DNA from 2 places in the Anaerotruncus sp. 80 genome. Region 1 is predicted to be linked to the other one. Evidence: predicted binding sites of a transcription regulator. Region 1 holds the regulator's gene; the other holds the start of a gene.
The links. The regulator HrcA, encoded in region 1, represses chaperone genes, less so after heat shock. The targets are predictions, from matches to a motif close to TGTTAGCACTCNNNNNNNNNGAGTGCTAACA.
Positions count from the first base shown of each region.

Region 1 (9,971 bases):
AAGTATTAAAAAAGTTGCGTATAAGAATAATAAAGCGGCATAAAAAATATGGAGGGGTGATAGCATGAATGCAGCAACGATTGGCGTATTACTCATTGTAGTAATACTGGCAGGGCTTGCGCTTTGGTCGATTATCAAGAGCAAGAAAAATGGCGGCGGCTGTGCAGGCTGCGATGGCTGCGGCGGTGGCTGCAGTCACTGCAATGTTGAAAAGGGAAATTGAAGAGAACATGAAAGAAAAGGACGGTGCGCCAAATGACGTACCGTCCCTTTGATATTGTACTAGATAATCTCTGCGATTTCTTCAAAACTCTTTTTCTTTAGTATAGGAAGTTTGTAGTTAGGATCAGGTTTACCCACGACAAGAACCATAACCGGAGTTTCCCCTTCCGGACGCCCGAGAAGGGTGCGAAGGAAGGTTGGCGGTGCCGGTGTATAGGTCAGACTGGCAAGACCGGCGTTTCGCAGCGCATTGATCAGAAAACCGATGGAAATACCGATGGATTCGTTGACATAATAATTCTGATCTTTGGTACCGTCTTCCAATGTTTTGTACCATTCCTTGAAGATAACGATGAGACAAGGTGCTTGTGTAAGGAAAGGCTTTTCCCAGTTGACGTCCAGCTTGTCAAGGTCAGCTTGCCATTCGGCAGTAATTTTGCTTTCGTAAAATTTCTTTTCGACTTTTTCGGCTTCTTCTCGAATTTTTGCTTTCATAGCCGGATCGGTTACGATACTAAAATGCCAAGGCTGCTTGTCTGCACCGTTAGGGGCAGTTCCCGCAGTTAAAACACAGTTTTTGATCACTTCCATGTCAATGGGATCTGGCAGGAATTCTCTGTATGTACGGCGCTTGCGGGATTCTTCCAAAAGTTTTTTCGATTTCTCTTTCATGAAAAAATACCTCTTGTAAAATAACTAAGAAAAGAATAGCACAGTTTTTTTGACAATGCAAGGTATAATTGTTATACTTGAACAAAAAATATTCATATATATTGTGGTTTATAAACATGAAACGCTGTTTCTCTGTACAGTGGAACAGTGCATGCATTCACCAAAAATACACAAAAACATCATAAAAAAATGTGAAAATCCTGTTGACATTAGGGTAGAATAGGACTATATTATATATAGTGATTAGCACTCGAAAGAAGTGAGTGCTAATAAGGAGAAGCGTTATGGAATTAACAGATAGAAAATTGAAGATTTTACAGGCCATTATCAGTGACTATGTCAGATCAGCAGAGCCTGTGGGTTCCAGAACCCTCTCGAAGAGATTTGATCTAGGTATCAGTCCAGCCACAATCAGAAATGAAATGAGTGACCTGGAGGAGATGGGATATCTGACCCATCCGCATACTTCGGCTGGTAGAGTTCCTTCTGATAAGGCGTACAGATTATATGTGAATAAGCTGATGGAGAAACGTGAGCTGAGCCCGATTGAGAAAAATCTCATTGCAGAAAAACTCAGGGCAGATGTCAGCGAATTTGATGAGACTATCAAGCACGCTGCCAGAATCCTTTCAGAGATTACCAATCTGACTTCTTTTGCGATGACGCCGACCAAAAATGAGGATACCCTGAAGTTCATCAACCTATTGCCGGTGGATGAGACTACAGTGGTTTTGATGATCGTGTCAGAGAGTGGAAAGATTTCTAATACAGCCCTAAGAATGCGGGTACCATATACCGAAGAAGGACTGCAGATTCTGGCAAAGAATATGACCTATAATTTTAACGGCAAGAAGATTACAGATGTTCTGAAAGAACACATTATCGCAAGTTTTGAGTCTGACATAGAGGCGATGAGCAAGCTGGCTGAGAATATCATGCCAAACTTTATGAAGACATTGGAAGATATGCTCAATGTGAATCTCTATATGGATGGACTTACTAATATATTCGACATTCCGGAATATAACGATCTGGAAAGGGCAAAGAGCTTTCTTTCGCTTCTGGATAAGAAAGAAGACTTTGCGAAGAAGTTAATGGAGAGAGAAGATGGTATCATCGTTACCATTGGAGATGAAAATGCTGATGATTTGATGAATGATTGTTCCATGATTACGGCAACCTATCATGTAGATGGCAAGATGGTCGGCAAGATTGGCGTTATCGGACCGACTCGTATGAAGTATGGAGAAATTACTTCTATCATCGAGTATCTGACTGACAATCTCAGCAGCACATTTCAACTAGAAGGCGGTGAAGACGAAGAGTGAGTGAGGAGACTAAGGTGAACCAGGAAGAATTAAAAGAAGAACTGAACCAAGAAGAAGCAGTAGAAATGGAAGAAAAAGAAATTCCGGAAGATGATAATGCTGAGGAATCCTGCGAAGAGCAGACTGAAACCAAAGAAGAGACATCTGAGGAAGACGAGGCGCTGAATACCAAATATCTTAGATTGATGGCAGACTTTCAGAACTATAAGAGACGGGCAGAAAAAGAGAAAGGCGATATTTATGCCTATGCCAATGAGAAAATTATTGTAGAACTTTTGACCGTCATGGATAATTTTGAAAGAGCGCTGCAGCACGAATCCGCAGACGAAAGCTTTGCAGAAGGCATGAAAATGATTTTCAAACAGCTGACTGACGTATTAGAAAAAGCCGGTCTGGAAGAGATCAAGGCACAGGGCGAGGATTTCGATCCGAACTTCCACAATGCTGTCATGACTGAAGACAATGCAGAGTATGAAAGCGGCAAAGTGACAGAAGTGCTTCAAAAGGGATATTTGCTTAATAAGAAGGTTATTAGACCTTCGATGGTTAAAGTCAATAATTAACTTGTCAAATTGTCCCACAGCGTTGTTGCTCTTGATGTTTCGCTTCTCACGTACCAGGAGTACGCTCCGAGGCTCAACATCTTCGGCGCCTAGCTGTGAAACAATTTTACGGCGTTAATTAAAAGGAACGGCTTTAACGAAACTAATGTAAAAAAAGAAAATTTATTATAATCCAAAAGGAGGAATTTTAAATGGCTAAAGTAATCGGTATAGATTTAGGAACAACAAACAGTTGCGTATCCGTGCTGGAAGGTGGCGATCCTGTCGTAATCGCAAATGCAGAGGGTAACAGAACTACACCATCTGTAGTGGGTTTTGCAAAGAATGGTGAAAGACTGGTAGGTGAAACTGCAAAGAGACAGGCAGTAACCAACCCGGACAGAACCATTGCGTCCATCAAGAGACACATGGGTGAAGACTACACTGTAGAAATCGACGGCAAGAAATATACGCCGCAGGATATTTCTGCAATGATCCTTTCCAAGCTGAAGGCGGATGCAGAGGCTTATTTAGGTGAAAAAGTAACAGAGGCAGTTATCACTGTTCCTGCTTACTTCTCCGATGCCCAGAAGCAGGCAACTAAGGATGCAGGTAAAATTGCAGGTCTGGAAGTAAAGAGAATCATCAACGAGCCGACTGCTGCATCTTTGGCATATGGTCTTGACAAGGAAGAAGGGTCTCACAAGATTCTGGTATATGACCTGGGCGGTGGTACTTTCGACGTATCTATTCTGGAACTGGGCGACGGCGTATTTGAAGTACTGGCAACCAACGGTGATACCCACCTGGGCGGTGACGACTTTGACAATGCAGTGATGAACTTCCTGGCTGACAGCTTTGCGAAGGAAAACGGTGTAGATCTTCGTGCAGACAAGATGGCACTGCAGAGACTGAAAGAGGCAGCTGAAAAAGCGAAGAAAGAATTATCCAGTGCACAGACCACTAACATCAATCTGCCGTTTATTACAGTAACCGCAGACGGTCCGCTGCACATGAATATGGATCTGACCAGAGCGAAATTTGACCAGCTGACTGCTGATTTAGTAAAGAAATCAATCGAGCCAATGAAGAAAGCTATGGCAGACGCAGGTGTTACCAATGCTGACCTGGCAAAGGTTATCTTAGTCGGCGGTTCCACCAGAATTCCGGCAGTACAGGAAGCTGTTAAGAATGTAACCGGAAAAGATCCGTTTAAGGGTATCAATCCTGACGAATGTGTATCTATCGGTGCTGCTATTCAGGCTGGCGTATTAACCGGCGAAGTTAACGATGTACTGCTTCTGGATGTTACACCGCTGTCTCTGTCCATTGAAACACTAGGCGGCGTAGCTACTAAGCTGATTGAAAGAAATACAACGATTCCAACTAAGAAGAGTCAGATTTTTTCCACAGCTGCTGACAATCAGACTGCTGTAGATATTCACGTAATGCAGGGTGAACGCGAAATGGCTTCCGGCAACATTACACTGGGTCGTTTCCAGCTGACCGGCATTGCACCGGCTCCTCGCGGTATTCCGCAGATTGAGGTTACCTTCGACATCGACGCAAACGGTATCGTAAATGTTAGCGCAAAAGACTTGGGTACCGGCAAAATGCAGAACATTACTATCACTTCTTCCACCAATCTGTCTGAAGATGAAATCAACCAGAAGGTAAAAGAAGCAGAACAGTACGCAGAAGAGGACAAGAAGAGAAAAGCTGAAATCGAAGAAAGAAACAAGGCTGAAAATCTGGTATACGAAACAGAAAAGGCGCTGGGTGAATTAGAAGGCAAGATTTCTGATGATGAAAAGAAATCTGTAGAAGACGCAAAGGAAGACCTGAAGAAAGCATTAGAAGCAAACAATCCGGATGATATTAAGGCAAAGACTGAAGCTTTAACTGAAAAGTTCCATGCAATTTCCACCAAGCTTTACGAGCAGGCTGCGCAGGCACAGCAGGCGGCAGGCGGAGCAGGTTTTGATCCGAATATGGCTGGCGGATTTAATCCGAATGCAGGCGCAGATAGCGCAGCAGGTCCTGCAGGGGATAATGTTGTGGATGCAGATTACGAGGTTGTGGACGACGACAAATAAAATGCTTGCTAAAATCGCTTGTGGCGTTGTTGAAGCCCTAGCCCGATTTGCATGAGCAAATCGATGGTTGGCAAACCTGTGCACTACGAAAATTTTTCGACGTGAAAACAACTAGCTGCTAAATGAAATTTATGAATTTGCTCACGGCGGAGGGACTCCGTCGCGGGCAAATTTCTGCGTTATTGTAAATTAAGTAATGGAAGGTGAAAGTAATGGCAGAAAAACGAGATTATTATGAGGTCCTGGGGCTACAAAAGGGTGCCAGTGACGATGAAATAAAGAAGGCCTTCCGAAAGATGGCGATGAAGTATCATCCTGACAGAAATCCGGGTGATAAGGAGGCCGAAGAAAAATTCAAAGAAGTCAATGAGGCGTATGGTGTATTATCGGATGCTGATAAGAAGAGTAAATATGATCGCTTCGGTCATGCCGGTGTGGATCCAAATGCCGGTTTTGGCGGAGGTGGCTTTGGCGGCTTCGGCGGAAGTGGTGGCTTTGATGATATCTTTGATATTTTCGGCAATATGTTCGGTGGCGGAGGCGGCTTTGGCGGCGGCAGTGCCAGAAGGAACGGACCGAAAAAAGGTCGGGATCTGCAAAAGGCGATTACGATTGAATTTGAAGAAGCTGCTTTCGGAACAAAGAAAGAGATTAGTATTAATAAATATGTAAAGTGCAGCACCTGCAACGGCGAAGGAAATGCGCCCGGAACCGAGAAGAAAACTTGTGCAAACTGCGGCGGAACAGGTCAGGTTCATACCGTGCAGAGAACGCCGTTTGGGCAGTTTCAGAGCACAGGTCCGTGTCCTGAGTGCGGCGGTAAAGGTACTGTGATTGAGACACCGTGTCCTGACTGCAGCGGTAGCGGTAGAGTTCGCAAGACCATTAAAATCAACGTGGATATTCCTGCCGGCGTGGACAACGACAGCGTAATTCCAATCAGAGGGCAGGGTGAACCGGGAGAAAACGGCGGACCAAACGGAGACCTCTACGTTGTAATTACTGTAAAACCGCACAAGGTTTTCAGACGTGAACGTGACAATTTATACTTAGATATTCCAATCACATTTAATCAGGCGGCGCTAGGCGATGAAATCACCGTGCCAACTCTGGACGGCAAGGTTTCCTACAAAGTGCCTGCCGGAACACAGCCCAACACAGTATTCCGGTTAAAAGGCAAAGGGATGAAGAATGTACGCAGCGGCCGCATGGGTGACCTCTATGTGAAAGCAGTGCTGGAAGTTCCAACCAAGCTGAACGCAAAGCAGAAAAAGGTCATTGAGGATATGGGAAAAGCAGTAGACCATAAGTGCTATCAGAAAAAATCCAGCTTTGCGGAGAAGATGAAGGAACTGTTTAAATAGCAATTTTCGAGAGAAAAATAAGCGTGTATATGCTAAAAGCATATGCACGTTTTTTTGTAGATAAGAAAGTTAAGCTGGCATATTTCTTGCTTTTTTATTGATCAGAAACAAATGGAGGTACAGATATGTTTGATTTTCATTTTAGTATACCGACGGAAATCTATTTCGGAAAGGGATGTGAAGAGCGGGCTGGCGCTCTCATGGGCCAATATGCCAGCCGGGTACTGATGGTGTATGGAAGCGAGCGGATTTTTCAGATGGGGCTGGGTGAAAAACTGGTCTCATGGCTGGAAGAAGCGGGCTGCACTGTATTTCGATTAGGCGGAGTGAAGCCTAATGCGAGCACAGACTATATTCGCAGCGCGATAGAGCTGGTTCGCAGGAAACAGATTGACGGCATTTTGGCCATTGGCGGCGGCAGCGTCATGGATTCAGCGAAAGCCATTTCCGCAGGCGCTTATTTTGAGGGAGACATCGTGGAATTGTATTCGGATCCACAGGCTGAGCCGAGTCGATTCTTGCCTGTGGGTGCAGTGGTGACGATGCCGGCTACAGCCAGTGAATCCAATGAAATGTCGGTAATCAGTGACAGTATATCGGGAAAGAAAATTGCCCGGGCATTTGCCCAGTCAAAGCCTAAGTTCGCGTTACTTAATCCGGCGCTGACCCTTAGCATCAGCTGTTTTCAGACTGCCAGCGGAGGTTTCGACATCTTTGCGCACGCCTTTGAGCGGTATTTTGACTTAAACAGAAAGAGTAGTCTCTTGGATCGTATGACACTTGCGCTCATAAAAGAAGTGGTGGAAACTTTGCCTAAAGTGCTCAAAAATCCGGAAGACGAAGGGCTGCGCGCAGAACTCATGCTGGCGGCGACAGCAGCGCATAATGACATGCTTGGCCCGGGCGGTGATTTTGCCTGCCATGAAATGAGTCACCAGATCACAGAGACCTTCGGCGTGGCGCATGGCGCTGCTCTGGCCATACTAATTCCGGCTTGGTGCGAATCTGTCAGTCATCGCGCGCCACAACGCTTTTGTGAATTTTTCCGGGAAATCTTTGGCGTTGAGGGAACCTGCGAACAAGAGATTATCCAAAATGGAATTGCTGCCTTAGAGCGTTTTATTGCGGAGATTGGCCTTTCTCAAAGACTGGAAATAGAGGAAAGAGATTTTGCTAAGTTGGCTGAACAGACGCTGAATGGAAGACCGTTTATCGGATGGGGCCTGGCAGGGCTTTCTGCCGCAGATATAGAAAAAATTTATAGAAAATGCCTGGTATGTGTTGCATAAGCGCAACAGGTTTGCGAGTACACGCAACAAGATTTGTTATTTTCATAACAATTCCTTGCAAAAATCACATTTTTTCTTTGGCACAGTTTTTGCTCTAGTTAGAAATGTAATTATAAATTATGTCGGAATTTTTAAGGAGGAGAAAAATGAGTAAAGCGAAATCACTGGTTGCTCTTGCAAAAGGCGATGATATTCAGGCAAATGTAACAAAGGTATTTGACCTGATGGGCGGTGTTACCAATGTCATTCGCAAAGGGACTACTGTGGTTCTAAAACCAAACGCAGGACATGCGGAACCACCAGAAACTTCTGTATGTACCAATCCGGAGGTAGTAAGGGCGGTTATTCGCGAGGTAAAAAAGGCAGAACCGAAGAGAATTATCGTAGCGGAAGCTGCTGCAATTGGATGTGATACGATGGAATGCTTTAAGGTCAGCGGCATTCAGGCTGTTGCTGAAGAGGAAGGCGTTGAACTGATGGATATCAAACGCGACAAGGATTTGGTAAAGGTCGCAGTTCGCGGATTCCGCTCTAATATCGATTCCGTAAAGCTGCCTAGATTCCTGCTGGAAGCGGATCATCTAATCAACCTGCCGATTCTGAAGGCACATGCTTCCATGGTATTCTCCGGCGCGCTGAAGAATATCAAGGGAGTGGTACAGGACAAAGTACATATGGATATGCACAAGCAGAACTTGACGATGGCGATGATGGACGTGTGGTCCGTATGCCGCGCTGATATCAATATTATGGATGCGCACCGTGCAGCGTCTGGGTACAGCCCGCATATGCCGGTTCCAATTGAATCTCATATGATTTTGGGCTCTAAAGATCCGGTTGCCATCGACCGTGTTGCTTGTGAAGTGACCGGTATCGATACGACAGCCGTAGATTATTTCAAAGTAGCAGAAGAAACCGGTTTAGGAAACTATGCCATGGATCAGATTGAAGTCGTGGGCAATACCATCGAAGAGTCCTTCATGAAGATGTGGATTCCGTATATCGGAGATATGAGCACCAGATGGCCGGAATACGATGTAAGATGCAAAGGCGGATGCTCCAGCTGTCAGGCGCTGCTTGCCATTAATATGGAAGAACTCAAGGCGGTAAACGCTTACGATGAGAATGCCGGAATGACTGTTGTAATCGGCGGACTCAACGAAATTCCGGAAGACATTCCAGATGAAAAGATTGTACTTCATGGAAACTGCACCAAGAAATATCTGAAACAGCATCCTGGCGCATATCATATCCTGGGATGTCCTCCGAATGAACCGGCTCTGTATTTGACCATTCAGAGGCATGAAACAATTGATGGAACAGGTGATCAGGAGGATGAAATCATTCGTCCGTGCATGGCAAGAGATGCACAGGTATGGCACGATTACGTTTTCGCTAAATTTGAAGAATACAAAAAAGAAAATCCGGAGGCAAAATAATGGACGGTTATATCAGAGTAAAAGCTGGGAAGGAATTTTGGGATATTCTGAATCTCATTTTTACCGATGAATTCATGCAGAAACATACCAACTTTGAGAACTTTGAGTACTTCCGTTATTCCAGCGCGGTAATGTGCAGTTGGAGCGGGGAATATATGATTTATCCGGAAACTGTCTTCAATAATTTTGTGGTCGAAAGCACTGTTTTCAAGACTTGGGACGAGATGGTCATGAAAGCGGCGGACGAAAAATTTGAGAAGAAAATAAGCTAAAACTAAAATGATAAAGAGGAGATATAGATATGGCTGACAACAAACAAAAGCTCCAGTCTGAAAACACCAAATCTAACTTTGGTAAAGGCTGGCTGATCATATTTTATTCAATGATTATGTTTTTCTTTCTGATTGGCTTCTCTATCGATGGGCAGAATATCGTAATCGATCAGTGGATCAATGCGAACGGCGGCGGAGCTGATCCAACCGAATTAAAACCGCAACTGCTGAAATTGGCCATGTATGCCGGATTCATCGGCGTAGTTGCTTACTTTGTCATCGGTAGAATCCTGGTCAAGGTTGGAGGAAGAGCGCTCTCTGCAGCATGTCTTGCTTTAGCAGGCGCTTCCTACATCTACTACGGACATTCAACGACAACTACAGGATATTTCATCGGTTTAACGCTGGTTACAGTATTTATCAACGGCGCTGCTTACATCGGAGGCGGCAACCTGGTTACGCAGTGGTTCCCGAAGAAAAAGGGTCTGGCAAACGGATACACCACCATGGGTCACAATCTGGGCTCTGCATTTTATGTACCACTGATTAGCGGATTGATCGGTGCATTCGGCATTGCGAAAGGGATGATGATGCCTGGTATCGCTGCGATTATTATCGCTGTAATCGCTTACTTCATCATAAGAAACACACCGCAGGAAAGAGGTATGTATCCCGATAATGTATCAAAGGAAACATATGAATCCGAATATGCGCAGGAGACAGAAAACGACGAACCAAGATGGACCG
Region 1 covers NZ_QWES01000001.1:128,900-138,870, reverse strand. Annotated here, with positions in the region: gene feoB (ferrous iron transport protein B) at 1-43, shown strand, start outside; gene D1155_RS00630 (FeoB-associated Cys-rich membrane protein) at 65-223, shown strand; gene D1155_RS00625 (nitroreductase family protein) at 283-894, opposite strand; gene hrcA (heat-inducible transcriptional repressor HrcA) at 1,179-2,222, shown strand; gene grpE (nucleotide exchange factor GrpE) at 2,237-2,785, shown strand; gene dnaK (molecular chaperone DnaK) at 2,977-4,860, shown strand; gene dnaJ (molecular chaperone DnaJ) at 5,073-6,224, shown strand; gene D1155_RS00600 (iron-containing alcohol dehydrogenase) at 6,350-7,513, shown strand; gene D1155_RS00595 (DUF362 domain-containing protein) at 7,660-8,952, shown strand; gene D1155_RS00590 (hypothetical protein) at 8,952-9,224, shown strand; gene D1155_RS00585 (MFS transporter) at 9,254-9,971, shown strand, end outside.

Region 2 (9,971 bases), on a different contig from region 1:
GAAATGATAGTTCACAATGAGTATAACTCAAACACCCCAATCTTGGCAAGCATTTTTTCTACTTTTTGGAAAAAATATTCCCAAAAAAGGCTTTTGGGTTAAGGATAAAGCCTTTCGAATCAACGCACGACCGTGATTGTTTGTACTTGATTTACACAACACTATTTACGATTATTTCATTTGTCCACATTATAACACATCTCGTTTCGATTTCCAATAGTAAATTGTGGAATGCCAGCAATTTTTCTACTATATCATGTGCTCACTTACGCAGCTAAAATCGACAAAAACCGCTGATTTTAGCCATTTTCTCTATTTCATACTTCTATAATTTCCCTCAACATTACCAATAAATTTCTCTTTTTTTCTTGGTACTAAATTAAAAAGTGGGTTCAATCAGCTTGATTTTCCAATCTTTTTAGCGAAAATTTCTCCATTTTAGGCTCGCCTTTTTCTCTCTCTGCTGTACTCCCTTTCCTCTTCTATCAGACCGTCCTTCATTCTCTCCAAAGTATGAGGCATCTAATCGTCCATAATAGGTCAAATCGACCTATTATCCATTTTTTATTCCGCCCTATGTTATATCTATATATCTACCACGGATTTATCAACACAAAAAACGAAGGAGGAAAATTATGAACATGAACGATTTAAAGTTAGCTATGGGTGAACGTATACGTCTCGCTCGTGAAAGCAAGCACTTGTCCCGTGCGCAGCTCGCAGAGCTTGTTCACCTATCGACAAAATTTATTTCTGATATTGAAAACGGCGCAAAAGGAATGTCTCTTAAAAACTTTATACTGATAACGCAAGCTTTAGATACCCCAGCTGACTATCTGCTTTTCGGAAGTATGCAGTCGCCTCCCTCTGAACTGTGCAGCGAACCGAATCCCGACCAGAAATAAGCGTCAGCTTTTATGACCCGTTTAAAGAACTTACATTTGCTGCATCCCGCTTTCTTGCCAAAAGAGAAGACATCCCACAACACGCAAGATGTCTTCTCTTTCTTACAACATTATATATCCGGCTTCAGCAGATTACATCATGCCGCCCATGCCGCCTCCTGGCATACCTGCAGGCATAGCCGGAGCATCCTCTTTGATATCTACGATACCTGCTTCTGTAGTCAGAAGCATTGCGGAAGCAGAAGCTGCATTCTGCAGTGCAGAACGAGTCACTTTTACAGGGTCTACGATACCTGCTTCAATCATATCTACATACTCTTCAGTAGCTGCATTAAATCCGTATCCAACCTTCTGCTTCTTAACCTCAGCAACAACTACGCTGCCTTCAAAGCCTGCGTTTTCGGCAATCTGTCTAACTGGCTCTTCCAGCGCTCTTTCGATAATCTTTGCACCGGTTCTTTCGTCGCCTTCCAATGTATCTACATACTTGGATACTGCGTCGATTGCACTGCAAAGCGCTACACCGCCGCCTGCAACAATACCTTCTTCTACTGCTGCCTTGGTTGCGTTCAGTGCGTCCTCGATTCTCAGCTTTCTTTCCTTCAGTTCAGTTTCTGTAGCTGCACCAACTTTGATTACAGCAACACCGCCGGACAGCTTAGCCAATCTTTCCTGGAGTTTTTCTTTATCAAATTCAGATTCAGTTTCCTCAATCTGCTTCTTAATGGAGTTGATTCTTGCTGTAATGTCAGCTTTTTCACCTGCACCATTTACGATAACAGTGGAATCCTTGTCAACTTTAACAGTTGCAGCCTGACCCAGCATATCTAAAGTAGCTTCCTTTAGGTCATAGCCAACTTCTTCGCTGATTACTACGCCTCCTGTCAGTACAGCGATATCTTCCATCATAGCCTTTCTTCTATCACCAAAGCCAGGTGCCTTAACAGCAACGCAGTCGATGGTTCCTCTCAGCTTGTTGAGTACCAGTGTAGTCAGTGCTTCACCTTCTACGTCTTCTGCAACGATTAAGAGCTTTCTTCCCATCTTAACAACCTGTTCCAAAAGCGGAAGCAATTCCTGAATATTGCTGATTTTCTTATCTGTTAACAGAATCAGTGGATTTTCCATCACTGCTTCCATCTTTTCTGTGTCGCTTACCATATATGCGGACAGGTAACCTCTGTCGAACTGCATACCTTCTACTACATCTAAAGTGGTGCCCAGTGACTTTGCTTCTTCAACAGTGATAACGCCGTCATTTCCGACTTTTTCCATTGCTTCTGCAATCAGTGCGCCGATGTTTTCGTCTGCAGCAGAAACAGAAGCAACCTGTGCGATACTTTCCTTGGTTTCTACTTTCTTAGAAATTGTAGCAATTTTTTCTACAGCAGTTTCTACTGCACCCTGAATACCTCTCTTCAGAACCATAGGGTTTGCGCCTGCTGCTACATTCTTAAATCCTTCTTTAATAATGATCTGTGCCAGCAGTGTTGCAGTAGTAGTTCCGTCACCTGCAACGTCATTGGTCTTGGTTGCAACTTCTTTAACAAGCTGTGCACCCATATTTTCTACTGCATCTTCCAGTTCAATTTCTCTTGCGATAGTCACACCGTCGTTGGTGATTAGCGGAGAACCGAAAGATTTATTAATCAGGACATTTCTACCCTTAGGTCCCAGTGTAATCTTTACAGTATCTGCCAATTTATCCACGCCAGCCTGCAGTTTTCTTCTGGCGTCTTCTCCATAATATAAATCTTTTGCCATTTTACTTTACCTCCCAAACAAAAATTATTCTACTGTTGCCAGAATGTCTGCCTGGCTCATGATAGTATATTCCTCACCGTCATATTTAATTTCAGTGCCAGCATACTTGGAGAATACAACCTTATCTCCTGCCTTTACTTCCATCGGTTCGTCCTTGGTTCCAGGACCTACAGCTACGACTTCTGCCATCTGCGGTTTTTCCTTTGCTGCGCTGGCAAGAATGATGCCGCCCTGTGTTTTCTCTTCGGCTTCTAACTTCTTAATCACAACTCTGCTGCCCAGCGGCTTGATTCCAAAACTCATTTTCTCTACCTCCTGATATATATTTATCTAATTTTTATTCGATCCGTTATTAGCACTCAATCAAAACGAGTGCTAATCACTTTCTTTATTGTAGGTCTTTCTGCCCTCAATGTCAATATATTTTCCAAATTTTTTTATGTGTTTTTGGTGAAATTTTCCTTTACTCTCTCCGATTCTATTTTGGTCCGATATTTCCAAAATATGCACAAAAGCTCTTCCATATACTATATCCTATAAAAGGTGCCTCTCACGTAAATATAAGGAAGCGTTCTTTCTTCTCGAAAGAACGCTTCTCTGGAACAATTATGAGAGCTTTATCTCACTTCTGCCTTACGAAAGGCTTCTATAAAATTCGCAATGTAATCTGCTACTTTCGTGAGCATTTCCACGCCCCATTGCTGCGTAGCTTCTTTTGGATCATCTGGACCAATCCAGCCATTAGACGTGTACTTTATAACATCTCGAGGCACAGGAATGCCAATGCCGCCAAATTCTATTCTGTCAAATCCCATGGTTGGAAAATCTGCGCCCAAATCATCAATCAGTTCCTGCCCACGCATATGGTCAAAATACACCAGATTCGGATTTATTGCCAGCATTGCCGCGGTTTCCTCTCCACCACCGTGGCCGCCTGCCCACGCAGCATTGAGCTGGCCTGCCATAATCCACCAGTTCAACTGCACACCAAGCGCCCCTTTGCGGCTTAATTCAATGCACACGCGATTTAAAGTCGGGATATTGCCGCCATGACCGTTGAGGAACAAAATTTTCTTTGCTCCATGCGCTAGCAATCCATCGGTAATACGTGTCAGCAGCTGATACATACAGTCTTCGCCCAAGGACACAGTGCCCGAGAAACTAGTCATATCCTCACATACACCATAAGGGATTCCCGGTGCAGCAGCTATTTCAACCCGTTCCTCTATCATAGACAGTAATTTTTCCGGAATCATAGTGTCAACTCCCAGTACATTGTGGCTGCCATGGCTTTCCAAACATCCAATCGTCAAAATCACCATGTCATTTTTCTGAAAGTAAGACTCCGTTTGCCAATATGTCATTTCCGCAAGTCTCATTATTCTGTTACCTCAACATTACGCAGGCGATGGTATCCATTAGGATCCGGCGCAAAGCCGCTTACTTTCTTTGAAGCGCCCACATTGACACTCTCATAGTACAGCGGTGCATACGGTGACAAGTCTCCCAGCAATTCTTCCAGCTGATCATAATACTCTTGTCTTTTTTCCGGTTCAGCAGTTTCTCTTGCTGCAATGACCAACTTATCTACATCTTTATTTTTCAGGAAAGCATCGTTTCCAGGATAACCTGTCTGTGTAGAGTGCAGCAGTGAATAATAAGTATAGTCAGCATCACCTGTTACGCATACCCAACCTGCAAATGAAAGTTCATGTGAGCCAGTGCCCAGCTCGTCAAGCCATGTACCAAATTCCTTTGTTTGAATGCTTACTTCAATACCAATCTCCTTCAGCTGGCTCTGAATAACCTGACATATTTCATTTTTTACAGAATCATCTGTTACTGACAGAGTACAGGAGAATCCATCGGGATAGCCTGCATCAGCCATCAGTTCTTTCGCCTTCTCGATATTATGTTCATACTTCTGAATCTTTGCAGAGAAACCAAAGGTACTTGGCGGAATAACAGAATCTGCAGGCTCTCCCGCACCATACAGCATGGTTTCTACGATAGCTTCCTTGTCAATGGCATATCTGATTGCCTGTCTGACTCTCTCGTCAGCAAACTTCTCGTTGGTTTCGTTAATAGTCAGATAGGAAACACTCTGAGAAGGACCTTTGAACATCTGCAGGTTCTCATCTTCTTCTACACGCTTAGAATCATTAGCGGAAACGTTGTAAGCCAGATCAGCCTCACCAGTTTCAATCGCAATAACTCTCTGAGAAGCTTCCGGCACTACTTTCATAACCAGGTTCTGTGTCTTCGGTGCTCCCTGGAAGTAGTCAGGATTTGCCTCCAGTTTAGCGTACTCGCCCTGTTTCCATTCTACGAACTTGTACGCGCCGGTGCCAATCGGGTTCAGCGCAAATGCATCCTCATCTGCCTCTACTGCATGCTGCGGCACGATAGCGGTAAAAGGTACAGTCAGTGCAGATAGCAACGGAGAATACGGTTCCTTCGTCTTCACGATTACAGTATAGTCATCCTTTTTCTCAACTTCACTGATTGCGTCTACAACATAGGAAACATAGTTGGATTCTCTGGCTCTATTCAGAGAAAATACTACATCGTCTGCCGTCATAGCCTCACCATCGTGAAACTTCACATCCTGGCGCAGCTTGAATTCATAAGTTCTCTCATCCAGCTGTTCAAAGCTCTCTGCAAGCAGAGGCGCCGGTTCGTTGTTCTCGTCCATAGTTAACAGTGTGTCAAAAATCTGACTTGTTACAGTAACCGCCGGTGTTTCTTTGCCTACATGTGGATCCAGAGATGTGACGTCTGCAGCTTGTACCCAGGTCAAGGTGTCTTTCGCTGCACCGCCGGACTCTTCGCCGCCACCGCCGCAGGCTGCTGCTGTCAGCGCAAGACATAGCACCAGCACTAAGGTTAATACTTTTTTCATTTTAAACTTCCTCCTTCAGATTATTTATTTCGTGAACGCGTACACAGGCAGTAAAATGACCGGGTTCGCTTTCCACCAAAGGGATGTCCTGACCAAAGCAGGCTTCTGTCGCATAATTGCACCTTCCCGCAAAGCGGCAGCCAGGTTTCGGTTCAATCGGTGAACTGATTTCACCTTTCAAAATAATTCTTTCCATCTGTATGTCAGGATCCGGAACCGGAATCGCAGACAGAAGGGCCTTAGTATATGGATGTAGCGGTTTTGAGAAGAGCTGCTTCACATCGCAGTATTCCACCACCGTTCCTAAATACATTACCATGATTTTATCCGCTAAATGTTTGACAACAGATAAATCATGTGTGATAAACATATACGTCAAACCCATATCACGCTGCAAATCCTGCATCAAATTCAGAATCTGTGCCTGGATAGAAACATCCAAAGCCGAAACAGGCTCATCACAAACGATAAATTGCGGATTCAGTGACAAAGCTCTGGCAATACCGATACGCTGCCTTCTTCCGCCATCCAGTTCGTGTGGATAAGAATTAACAAAACGCTGCGCCAGACCTACCAAATCCATCATTTCGCGAACCTTTTGCTCCAAGGCTGCTTTGTCATTCTTTTTAATCACACCCTGAATCGTCAAAGGTAATGCAATCGACTGACTTACCGTCATACGAGGATTTAAAGAGGAGAATGGGTCCTGAAAAATCAGCTGCATGTCCTTCTTCAGTTCCTTCATCTCATTCTTGTTGTACTTTAGAATATTTTTTCCGTGAAACAGCACTTCTCCCGATGTTGGCTCATGTAAACGCAAAACCGCTCTGCCAAGAGTGGATTTTCCACAGCCTGACTCTCCAACAACTCCCAGCGTCTCTCCTTTTGCAATATCAAAAGTCACATCATCTACTGCATGAAGCTGCCCGGCTGGCGTTGCAAAATACTTCTTCAGGTGCTTGACTTCAAGTAATTTTTCTTTACTCATCTCATCACGCTCCTTTCCATGCGTCTTTTTCTGCGCCAAAGCGATGACAGCAAACACTGTGTCCCGGCGTTAATTCCACAGACTCCGGTGTCTTACAAGCACATACGTCTTTAGCATATTTACATCTTGGATGGAATCTGCAGCCCTCTGGTAAATTAGCTGGATCTGGCATCAGTCCTTCAATCGGCTGCAGCCGGTCTGTATCCTCATTCAGCTTCGGAATCGAATCAAACAGCCCTTCCGTATAAGGATGCACCCCGTTTTTAAACACATCGCGCAAGGTTCCCTGTTCTACAATCTCTCCAGCATACATGATTGCTACATATTCACAGTTTTGCGCTACTACTCCTAAATCGTGTGTGATAAGAAGCATGGATGTGCCTAGCTTACTTCTCAAATTCTTAATCAGATCCAGTACCTGCGCCTGTATCGTCACATCCAGTGCTGTAGTGGGTTCATCTGCTACCAGTAAATTCGGATTGCATGCCAGTGCTATGGCAATCACAACCCTTTGTTTCATTCCGCCAGAAAACTGATGCGGATATTCCTCTGCACGACTAGGATCAATACCAACCAGCGCTAACATTTCTCGCATTTTTTGATCCGCCTCTTCAGCAGATACTTTTTCATGTACAGCAATTACCTCTGAAATCTGTTTCCCCACAGTCATGACAGGATTCAACGCTGTCATCGGATCCTGAAAGATCATAGAAATTTCGTTTCCTCTAATCTTATACATATCCTCTTCACTAATCTCAGTAAGATTTTTCCCGTGATACAGAATTTCTCCGCCCACAATCCGACCCGGCGGCCACTGTATCAGTCGCAGGATAGCTTTCGCCAACGTTGTCTTTCCTGCACCAGTCTCTCCAACAAGTCCAACTGCAGCTCCCTGCGGTATATTCAGATTGACAGAATTAACTGCTCTTATGATGCCATCCTCGGTTTCATACCGTACAATCAAATCTTTGATTTCTAAAATATTATCCATAAACTTTTCTTCCTTACGTTAATTCTTCAGTTTCGGATCCAATGCGTCGCGCAGACCGTCTCCAATGATATTCAAAGCCAAAATTGTAACCAAAATCACCAGTCCTGGAAATACTGTGATATGCCATGCGTCTCTGATATAACCCCTGGCATTGGTAAGCATTGCACCCCACTCAGGAAGTGGCGGCTGAATGCCTAGCCCTAAGAATGATAAGCCTGCAATAGACAGAATCGCACCAGCAATCGCCATAGTCACCTCAACAATCAATGGCGCCATAGCATTAGGCAAAATTTGCTGGAAGATGATCTTTCTGTCCGATGCACCCACTGCCTTTGCTGCTTCAATAAATTCTCTTTCTCGAATTGTCATTACAGATGCTCTCGTAATGCGGGCAAATTCTGGTACATATCCAATCGCAATAGATATCAATACGTTGACTAATCCTGGTCCCAATGCTGCTACGATAGCAATTGCCAGCAGCATATAAGGCAGAGAAAGCACAACGTCCATCAGACGCATGATTACATTATCCACACGTCCTCCATAATAGCCTGCTACCGCACCGATAACAATTCCTACGATACCAGCTGCAAGAACTGCAGCAATACTCATAAATAAAGAGTATCTGGTTCCCCATAAAATACGCAGAAGGATATCTCGTCCGAACTCATCCAGCCCCAGGATATGTGAACTGCTTGGCGGTTCAAACCGCTGCGTCAGGTTTTGACTGATTACCAGTGTATCGTAGATGGAGTCGTTGGTGACCCAGTCAATCACTAAAGTGATAATTCCAATTAACGCCAGACATAGAAGAAAAATCAAACTGATAACGGCCATCTTGTTCTTCTTGAATCGTCTCCAGGCATCCGCCCACAAAGTTCTGGCTTTTACTGTGCCGCTATTGTTTTGCAAAACGTTTTCCAAGTCTTTTTCCTCCTCCCACGCTCTTGTATTGTGCTTTAATTCTTGGATCAACAAATGCGTACAGAATGTCCACCAGCAAATTGACCACAGAATACATCAGCGCCAGGAACATTGCAGATCCTAATACCATAGGCATGTCCTTGGCTTTGATAGATTCTACCATGAATCGTCCCAGTCCCGGCCACGAAAAGATGGTTTCTGTCAGTGCTGCACCGCCAAGCAACATACCAAACTGCAGTCCAATCACTGTTACGATTGGAATCAGTGCATTTTTGAACATATGATTTTTCGTAATATATCCTTCCTTCAGACCTTTAGATCGCGCCGTATCTATGTAATCCTGCCGCATGGATTCCAGCATGCTGGAACGTGTCATACGCATAATGCTGGCTGCACAGCCTGTCCCAAGAGTCAGCGCCGGGAGAATTAAACTCGGCAGCAGCGCCATCCCTTCTCCCATACCTGATGCCGGAAGCCAGCCCAAGCTCAGTGAGAAAAACATAACCAACAGAAGACCCAGCCAAAAGTTCGGCATGGCTACACCGATTAATCCTAATACAGTAGCGATATTATCTACCCACGTATATTGCTTTTTCGCTGATAAAATGCCAATTGGAACACCTATCAGAATCGCTACAAGAATACCGGCAATAGATAGAATCACCGTATTGGGAAAGTACCCCAGTACCTGCGGCAATACTTCCAGCTGGCTCTTCCAAGAAGTCCCAAAATCGCCTTTTAGTGCGTCAGTCATATAATCGAAATAACGCACAAACAGATTATGGTCCAGCCCTAACTCTTCTCGCATCGCCTGAACTGCTGACTCAGATGCCTGCTGTCCCAGTATCATACGAGTCGGATCACCTGGAGAAACAGCCAGGATGAAAAATACCAGAAATGATACACCGATTAATACCGGTATCATCATCAGTAATCGTTTCAAGACATATTTGTACACGTTTTATTCCTCCTCCTTATATAAAGGAATTTGCTCAAAAGTTCCTTTAACCAGAAGCTTTTTATTCTGCATCATCAATCTGCCTTTCGCCATAACAGTATCGATCTGCAAGTCCTCATCCAAAAGCACCAAATCTGCATCACTCTCCGGATGTAAACAACCCTTTCTCGGATAAAGTTCCAAGGCTTTAGCTACATTGCTCGTAATCAGCTGAATTGCTTCCTCCATCGGTACTTTGAAATCGACAACCAAATTTCGAATAATTTCATACAACGGTTCCATACCGCCGATCATTACATCTACTACTGCGTCCTTTGCCTCATTCCATACTGGAATACTTCCTCCGGCATCAGAGCTGACAGTCAGTCTTTCGATTCCCATTTCCTGCACGACCTCATAGAGTTCGTCTGTTTTAGATGGCTCAGTCGTAAAATCTGCCCAGCCTCCCATTGCCATAAATCGCTTTGCTGCCTCGGTGTGACAGTCCATATGCGTTGGACGAAAATGTTTGATTGGAATCTGCTGCTCATCGCATATTT
Region 2 covers NZ_QWES01000040.1:15,734-25,704, reverse strand. Annotated here, with positions in the region: gene D1155_RS14735 (helix-turn-helix transcriptional regulator) at 636-905, shown strand; gene groL (chaperonin GroEL) at 1,038-2,669, opposite strand; gene D1155_RS14725 (co-chaperone GroES) at 2,694-2,972, opposite strand; gene D1155_RS14720 (creatininase family protein) at 3,287-4,033, opposite strand; gene D1155_RS14715 (ABC transporter substrate-binding protein) at 4,048-5,571, opposite strand; gene D1155_RS14710 (oligopeptide/dipeptide ABC transporter ATP-binding protein) at 5,573-6,559, opposite strand; gene D1155_RS14705 (ABC transporter ATP-binding protein) at 6,564-7,550, opposite strand; gene D1155_RS14700 (ABC transporter permease) at 7,569-8,474, opposite strand; gene D1155_RS14695 (ABC transporter permease) at 8,449-9,432, opposite strand; gene iadA (beta-aspartyl-peptidase) at 9,436-9,971, opposite strand, start outside.
Region 2: D1155_RS14725 (co-chaperone GroES) is a predicted target of HrcA. The motif match lies at 3,020-3,050, and genes of this name have one in related genera.